DNA from 2 places in the Peribacillus sp. FSL E2-0159 genome. Region 1 is predicted to be linked to the other one. Evidence: riboswitches for the same ligand, from Rfam matches in the RefSeq annotation. Region 1 holds a riboswitch; the other holds the start of a gene.
What was found. Region 1 has a riboswitch for lysine ahead of NYE63_RS26535 (amino acid permease). Riboswitches for the same ligand answer to the same signal wherever they lie in the genome.

Region 1 (4,518 bases):
AATCCCGACCCAGGTGACGAACCCCGCCATGCCTGAAGCGTTCAATAACCAAATATAAACGACGCCATCCCCGAAAAACGAAGCTAAGAATGCAACGCAGCCAACTAAAGAAGTCACGATAAGTGCATTTACGGGTACTCCTCTTTTATCTAACTTGCCAAGGAATTTCGGTGCTTTCCCATCCCGTGCCAAGTCCCATAGCATACGGGTTGAAGCGTACATGCCAGAGTTACCGGCAGAGAGTACGGATGATAAAATGATCGCGTTCATGATGGATGCAGCAAATGCAAGGCCAGCACGTTCAAATACAAGCGTGAATGGACTTACGGCAACATCTTGACTCAATAAACGTGAATCCGTAAACGGAATGATCATTCCAATAACGAAAATTGCAAGAATATAGAACAAGAGGATGCGCCAGAAAACGGATCTGATCGCTTTTGGGATGTTTTTTTCTGGATCTTCACTTTCACCAGCAGTCACTCCAAGCAATTCCGTTCCTTGGAATGAAAAGCCGGCAGCCATGAATACGCCTAGAATCGTGAAGAACCCTCCGTTAAAGGGACCTTCGCCCATTGTGAAATTGGAAAAACCAATTGGGTCATTCCCACCCATGATTCCGAGAATGATCAGAACACCCGTGATCAAGAAAATGACGACTGTCACGACTTTGATCATGGCAAACCAGAATTCTGTTTCCCCGAAACCTTTAACTGACATGTAATTGATAAGAAACATAGTGATTAACGCAATTGCACTCCAGATAAATGAAGGGCTATCCGGGAACCAGAACTTCATAATTAAGACAACGGCTGCCAATTCGGCGGCAATGGTGATTGCCCAGTTATACCAGTAGTTCCAACCAATCGCAAAACCGAAAGACGGATCGACGAATTTGGATGCATAGACACGGAACGAACCGGCCACTGGCATGAACGCTGCCATTTCTGCAAGACTTGTCATTAAGTAATAAACCATGATGCCGATGATCGCGTATGCCACCAAGGCACCGCCGGGACCGGCTGAATGAATGGCACCGCCACTTGCTAAAAATAAACCTGTTCCAATCGTTCCACCTAATGAAATCATCATTAAATGACGCGCTTTCAGGCTCCTTTTCAGTTCAGTAGGGCTTGATGCTGATTGTGAATTTGACAATTGATGTTACACTCCTTTTTATTGGAAGGGAACGAAAAATAAAAAAACAGCAGTCGAAAAAGATCGACGGCTGTTTATAATAAACCCGTTTATCCTTCCGAAGATAGCTCCCCACGCTTTTGAAAAAACGTGACAGTGGTGTTCCTGTTCGGTAACACCGCCAGCAAGAATATACATGGAATATACCCTAACTTCGGCAACTTATCCTTTCAAACGGAGTCTATAATTTTCCAGAATCTCGTCCGTTTTACTTTTATAAGATGCAGCCTCTAACTCATCGGTAAATGAGGAAGTATTCAATTTTCTAAAATCGTTGCGCCAGCTTGTAAGTGACGTCGGACGATTGTACTCATGAAATTCATGCAATCGCTAATAGATTGCTAGCAACTGAGTAAACTTTACTATATCAAAATTATAAAATAACTTCTAGGATATCGCAATGATTATTTTGTGTGGTTATTTTTTCCTAGTTATTGAATGATGGCAGTAAGGAAGAATTCAAATGTCGATATACTAAAATAAAGGATCCTGATAACTAGACGGTCCTCCTTTTAATTAGGGAGTATTCCAGTTTTACATGTTTGACCACTTCAGGATTCTCAAATAAGTCCACTGCCATTTTCCCGATCCATTCCAGCGGTAAGGAAATGGTCGTGATGTCGAGCATTTCACTAAGGCTATCATTATTGAAGCCGAGAATGGCCACATCTTCCGGTACCCTTATACCCGATTTTTTAGCGGTAAGAATGAAGCCTGCCGCCGTGTCATCATTCGTGATGATTATGGCTTCAGGTTTATCTGACATTGAATTCCATTCCTGAAACAATTGTTCACCGTCTTTGATGTGGTAACTGCCTTCAAACAGCCATTCTTTATTGTTTATCAGTTGATGTTTACTCATGATATCGTTAAAGGCCTTTGTACGATGAGAACTATTTCTGCTCTTTTTACGGCCAAGGCTGTATCCAATTTTCTTATATCCTTTAGTAATCACGTACTCAAGGGCACAGGAGAAAGCTGCATAATGATCAATGCTGATGGATGAGAATTCAGCCTGGGCTGTATCTTCACATAAGATGATCGGTCCGTATTTTTGATAATCCAAAAAGACTTTCATTTCCGAAATCCTTGAACAAACGATAATGCCATCGAGCTGCTTCATTTGCAGCATATTCAAAGCCTGGATTTCTTTCTCTCTGTCATAATTTGTTTGAAAGATGACGATATGACAGCCAATTGCATTTGCCTGTTTAGTGATTCCGTTGACGATTGCCCCGTAATATGGATGATTGTTGAAGGGGATGATGATGCCGATAAGATTAGTTTTGCCTTTTGAAAGATGAATGGCGTTGATGTTTCTCGAATAATTCAAACGATCGATGGCTTCTAAAACGCTCTTTCTTTTATCGGGGCTTACATAAGGATGATCATTCAATACACGAGACACTGTTGAGACAGATACACCAGCGCATTGAGCAATTTCTTTAATATTTGTCATGGTATCACCGTTTTTTCTTTTTTTATATTGTACAGTATGAAACCCATTTCAGGGCAAGAGAACCGAATGAGGCTGTTGAAGATTTCTTCAAATAAGGTCTTGTTCTGGTATGGGTTTCATCCTTTAAGATTGGTTTAAATCTTAGAGGAGGAGGGGATCATGATGTTCCAAACTTTAATCACCCTGTTTGTGCTTTGCGGAATCGAATTGGGATTTGCGTACTTGGCAATTTCCTTAAAACAGGAAAAGTGAGTGGCAATGCATTTGGAATGCTGAATGCCTGTAAAGAATTCCACGGCATTACTCGTGAAATCCGCATGTTTACTCGTGAATTTCACGTCTTCCCGCCATAAACATTAAAAAAGCTCCCCAAGTTTATATTCACCATTAAAACTCCACAATATAAATATAACTTCATCGTTACGTTTCATGTACGGGAAGAAGTACTCTCCCTAGAAATGACTGACTGTCTGGAAGCTCCCTAGTAGAGATTCCAGACATTTTTTGCTGTGTGTAAAAGTCATTGGCCTTTTGAAATGTTTGAAAAAATAGTTGCACTTTTTTTATATAGTTGTGTATAGTATAAAATAAGTTGTGTAGAGGAAACTTTTTAGCATTTACGACAATGTAAAAAAATTTACATTTAGTTTTGCACATGGCAAACTATTTTAGAGAGATGAAAAAGGGAGGGAATATGGATGGGTTTTCTAAAATCTATTGGGGGCGTGCTTGCTGCATTGCTGATTTTAACAGGGTGCGGCAATGATACGGCCGAAAAGGATAACGGCAATGGCAAGTTGGACGTCGTTACAACGACGGGAATGATTGGGGATTTGGTTGAGAATATCGGCGGTAAACATGTCGAGGTTACCAGTTTAATGGGTCCGGGAGTCGACCCCCATCTATATAAAGCGACACAGGGTGATGTGGAGACACTGGATTCGGCTGATATGATTTTTTATAACGGTGTGCATCTTGAAGGGAAAATGACGGATATATTCGAAATGATGAGCAAGGATAAACCGACGATTGCCGTAACGGAGGACTTCAAGGAGAACCAGCTACGCAAAGTGAGTGCTACGGAACATGATCCCCACGTATGGTTTGATGTAAAGCTTTGGATCGTAGCGGCGGACACAGTTAAGAAAGAGTTGATTGCCAATGATCCGGACCATGAAGCGGAGTTTCGTGAAAATTATGAAGAGTACGTTCTGCAATTGGAGGAACTTGATAAATATGTTCAAGATGAAATTAATAAAATTCCAGAAGATCAACGGGTGCTCGTTACAGCACATGATGCTTTTGGATACTACGGTCAGTCATATGGCCTGGACGTAAGGGGTCTCCAAGGAATCAATACATTATCGGAATATGGATCAAAAGATGTTACTGATATGCGGAATTATCTTGTGGAGAACAAAATAAAAGCGATTTTCATTGAGTCAAGCGTACCAAGGAAGGCTATCGAGGCTGTCATTCAAGGTGCAGGGAAGCAGGGACACAAAGTTGAAATCGGCGGTGAATTGTTCTCGGATGCAATGGGTGAAAAAGGGACGGAAGAAGGAACGTATATCGGGATGGTCCGTCATAATACTGACACCATCGTTCATGCTTTGAAATAAGGGGGAGAAACTATGAATCAAGCAGCTTTGAAGGTCGAGAATTTAACGATTGCATATCATAAGAAGCCGGTTGTCGAGGATGTCTCATTTGAGGTGCCGGAAGGGAATTTAATCGGTATCATAGGCCCCAATGGAGCAGGGAAGTCCACTTTGATAAAGGGAATACTCGAATTGATCCCAAAAATTTCGGGGCAAATCACAATAAAGGGTTCGACTTATAAATCGATGAGGAAGAGTATC
Region 2 (4,518 bases), 1.2 Mb from region 1:
GAGGCTCTTATTTTAGAGTTGAACTTAATCAAAAAACATGACCCAAAATATAATGTCATGCTAAAGGATGATAAGACGTATCCTTTCATCAAGCTGACTGCGGAACGCCACCCACGTTTAATCATTACGCGAAAAGTCAAAAAAGACAAAGGGAAATATTTCGGTCCTTATCCGAATGCTTTTGCAGCTAACGAAACGAAAAAATTGCTCGACCGCATCTATCCCCTAAGAAAATGCAATACTTTACCGGATCGTGTTTGTCTATACTATCACCTTGGCCAGTGCCTGGCCCCATGTGTATATGAAGTAGAGGAACAGGAATATAAAAAAATGGTGGATGATATCAACCGGTTCTTGAACGGCGGGCATACTGAAATAAAAAAAGAACTGACTGAAAAAATGCTGGAGGCATCAGAAGAGCTCGATTTCGAGAGGGCCAAGGAGTTCCGTGACAAGATTGCCCACATCGATATTACGATGGAAAAGCAAAAAATGATGACGACCGATTTCATCGACAGGGATGTATTTGGCTTTGCCTATGATAAAGGCTGGATGTGCGTTCAGGTATTTTTTGTGCGGCAGGGTAAATTAATAGAAAGGGATGTTTCACTTTTTCCGGTCTACGATGAACCCGAACAGGAACTTCTTACATTCCTCGGTCAGTTTTATGAGATTACGAACCACTTTAAACCAAAGGAAATCTTGCTGCCTGAATCAGTGGATGCCGAAATGGCCGAAGGGCTGCTTGGTGTCAAAACGATTCACCCGAAACGGGGAGCGAAAAAAGACATGCTTAAATTGGCGAATAAAAATGCCTCCATCGCCCTTCAGGAAAAATTCTCTTTGATTGAAAGGGATGAAGAAAGAACGATCAATGCGGTGGAAAACCTCGGGAACCAACTGGGTATCTACACCCCGCATCGAATTGAAGCTTTCGATAACTCCAATATCCAGGGAAGTGACCCTGTTTCCGCTTTAGTCGTGTTCATTGATGGGAAGCCGGAAAAAAGGGAGTACCGCAAATATAAGATCAAGACTGTCCAGGGGCCTGATGATTATGAATCGATGCGTGAAGTGGTCAGAAGAAGGTATTCCCGAGTATTGAAAGAAGGACTGCCGCTTCCGGACTTAATCATCATTGATGGCGGAAAGGGACATGTGGAAGCCGTTCGGGATATTCTGGAAAATGAATTGGGCCTTGATATACCACTTTCAGGCCTCATTAAGGATGAAAAGCATAGGACATCGCAATTGATGATCGGAAATCCTCTTGAACTCGTACCTCTTGATTCACGGAGCCAGGAATTTTACCTATTGCAAAGAATTCAGGATGAAGTGCATCGGTTCGCGATAACGTTTCATCGCCAGCTGCGCGGGAAAAATGCGGTTCACTCACAGCTTGATGATATTCCAGGAGTCGGGGAAAAACGAAGGAAGCAATTATTAAGGCATTTTGGATCATTGAAGAAAATCAAAGAGGCAACAGCCGAGGAGATCATGGAAGCTGGCATGCCAAAAGGGGTAGCCGAGGGAATCGTTAGAAAATTACAAGAATAATCTTGCTACCGATAAATCTCTATGCTATGATTAAAAAGAATTTTTAACTAGACAACTTAAAAGTGCTGATAGAGGTGCGGAATTCAAGAGTAAAAACCTGGAGAAGTATGAGCTTCCATGAAAGGTTTTGAAAGGGGATAACGCCGAAGGAAGACAAGACTCATACCTTGTTCTCCTGGTCCGACATTTAATAAATGGCGGATTGTCAGGGTTTATACCCTGGAGAGCTATCTCACTGTGTTTACAGTATTAGATATGTGACCACAGCAATGAGATATTTCTCATTGCTTTTTTTATTGCCTAAAAACTAGAGAGGGTGCATGAGGATGGCATTAATCGTTCAAAAATTCGGCGGAACATCCGTCGGTAGCGTAGAAAAAATCAAAAATGTTGCCAATCGGGTAATCGAGGAAGCGGAGAATGGAAATGAGGTAGTCGTCGTTGTTTCAGCTATGGGGAAAACAACGGATCAATTGGTTTCCATGGCCCGGGATATTTCCGGAACCCCGAGCAAGAGGGAAATGGATATGCTATTGACTACTGGGGAACAGGTAACGATTTCCCTCTTAACGATGGCATTGATTGAAGAAGGATATGAAGCCATTTCGTATACGGGCTGGCAGGCTGGCATGCAAACGGAATCCGTTCATGGGAATGCCCGGATTTTAAACATCGATGCTTCAAGGATCCAAGCTCAGCTTCAGGAGAAGAAAATAGTGGTCGTAGCCGGTTTCCAGGGGAACGATGTAAATGGGGAAATCACTACCTTAGGGCGAGGTGGTTCCGATACGACGGCGGTCGCCATCGCTGCAGCGCTGAATGCGGATAGATGCGATATATATACGGATGTAACGGGTGTTTTCACAACAGACCCACGCTACATAGAAGGCGCGCGAAAACTCCAATCCATTTCTTACGATGAAATGCTGGAACTTGCCAACCTGGGGGCGGGCGTCCTTCATCCAAGGGCAGTCGAATATGCAAAAAATTATCAAATTCCGCTTGAAGTCCGTTCAAGCATGGAGAGAGAATCAGGAACGATCATTGAGGAGGAAGCAACTATGGAAGAAAACTTAATTGTACGAGGCATTGCTTTTGAAGACAGTATTACGAGGGTCACAATATATGGTTTGCCCCAGTCACTTGGTGCACTATCCACAATTTTCACGACACTTGCGAAAAACCGGATTAATGTAGACATCATCATTCAAAGCATGACTGCCGAGGATACGACCAATCTATCTTTTTCCACAAAAAGCGAAGATACAGAAGCGGCCTTGATCGTGCTGGAAAATAATAAAGAACAATTGGGATTCGATCGAGTCGAAACGGAAAGCGGGTTGGCCAAAGTGTCGATCGTCGGTTCTGGTATGGTATCCAACCCAGGAGTGGCTGCCGAGATGTTTGAAGTGATGGCCAATACAGGCATCCAGGTGAAAATGGTCAGCACATCGGAAATTAAAGTTTCGACTGTCGTCAATGAAAAGGAAATGGTGAAGGCGGTTGAATCTCTTCATGAAGCATTTAAACTTGGTCAGCATGCAAATGTGCTAGCTTAAGTGTAAGGAGTCCAATAAAAAACAGACTTCCGGTAAAAAGGGTAAGTCTGTTTTAAGGGCTTATTAGATTGGATCTCTGGGATCCCATTGGATGGTGAATATCACTTTTTTTGCGCGGCGTTTGATTTCTTCCGTTGATTCGCTGAGGAATTTTTTTTGCAGTGTAAACTGCTCGGCAAGGAAACCGGCTTCAAGCTGGAAGTGACAATCAGGGTGTAAATCCAAGCGGCGGCTGATTATTTCACCCGTCAGGGATAATTCCATTTCGTGTTTCGTATACTTCAAGATTTCCAGATTGCCCCATCCCGCGCTTTGGAAAAATTCAATAACTTCCTGATCGCCATTCAGTGGGAATTTTCTTGCTAATTGTTTACCTGCCCAATAGAGGATTTGATTAGAGTCTTTTCCGAGAATATCGTTCAATAGAACTTCTCTGATTAATTCGTACCCGAAAGCTGGAACTTTGAATTCTTCAGTTTGAATTTCTTCAGTATGAATCTCTTCTTCTATCGCAGCAGCAATATTTTTTTTCATAATTTATCGCCTCTTTCTGTAAATCTATTATAAACGTATTTCTTTTGCAAATTATACTGTTTTTTATTTATTTAAATAACAATTGGAAAAAAATGAGAAATTATTCCGGGATATTAATAGATTAATTAGTAATTTCTCCAAAATATATACTTGACAGATAAAAAATAGGCAATTTAATCCAATAAAATCTATTCTGAAAAAGAGATTTCTTGTATCCGTTTTCTTGACGCACATAGAAGTCAGGAGTAAAATGGACATGTCACATAATTGTAAAGGGAGTATAGAGGAGTTTTTTGACTCTATACTATATTTTCACGCGGAGATAAAAGGTAGCCACCAGATTATCTTTGCATGATTTTTCACAAATTAAGGGGGGGCACTTAGTGGCAAAGAATCGTGAGTTTGGGAATCGCAGGCTTCATTCACTTCTAGGAGTAATTCCAATTGGTCTATTCCTAATTTTTCATTTATCGGTAAACTTTATGGCAACAAAAGGAGAAGAGACTTTTAATGGGGCAGTTCATTTGATTGAATTTACGCCCGTAAAGATTTTGGTTGAATGGGTCGTCATCTATCTACCAATCCTTTTCCATGCTGTGTACGGAATTTACATTGCCTTTACAGCAAAAAACAATTTAGGAAGATTTGGATTCTTCCGTAACTGGATGTTCATGCTGCAACGCTTGACTGGAATCATAACTTTGATCTTTCTTGTTTGGCATATTTGGCAAACTAGAGTTCAAGCAGCTCTAGGGGCAACAGTTGATTTCGATATGATGGCGGAAATTTTCTCTAATCCATTCATGATTGGATTCTATATTGTCGGTATTATCTCAGCAATTTTCCACTTTGCTAATGGATTATGGTC

Region 2: it holds a riboswitch for lysine, as region 1 does, so the genes downstream of both, NYE63_RS20540 (aspartate kinase) here and NYE63_RS26535 (amino acid permease) in region 1, are expected to answer to the same signal.

The regions. Positions count from the first base shown of each region.
Region 1 covers NZ_CP152053.1:5,405,352-5,409,869, reverse strand. The annotation lists gene NYE63_RS26535 (amino acid permease) at 1-1,158, opposite strand, end outside; lysine riboswitch at 1,255-1,438, opposite strand; gene NYE63_RS26530 (LacI family DNA-binding transcriptional regulator) at 1,694-2,656, opposite strand; gene NYE63_RS26525 (zinc ABC transporter substrate-binding protein) at 3,355-4,278, shown strand; gene NYE63_RS26520 (metal ABC transporter ATP-binding protein) at 4,291-4,518, shown strand, end outside.
Region 2 covers NZ_CP152053.1:4,203,646-4,208,163, reverse strand. The annotation lists gene uvrC (excinuclease ABC subunit UvrC) at 1-1,557, shown strand, start outside; lysine riboswitch at 1,619-1,795, shown strand; gene NYE63_RS20540 (aspartate kinase) at 1,884-3,116, shown strand; gene NYE63_RS20535 (YslB family protein) at 3,180-3,650, opposite strand; gene NYE63_RS20530 (succinate dehydrogenase cytochrome b558 subunit) at 4,034-4,518, shown strand, end outside.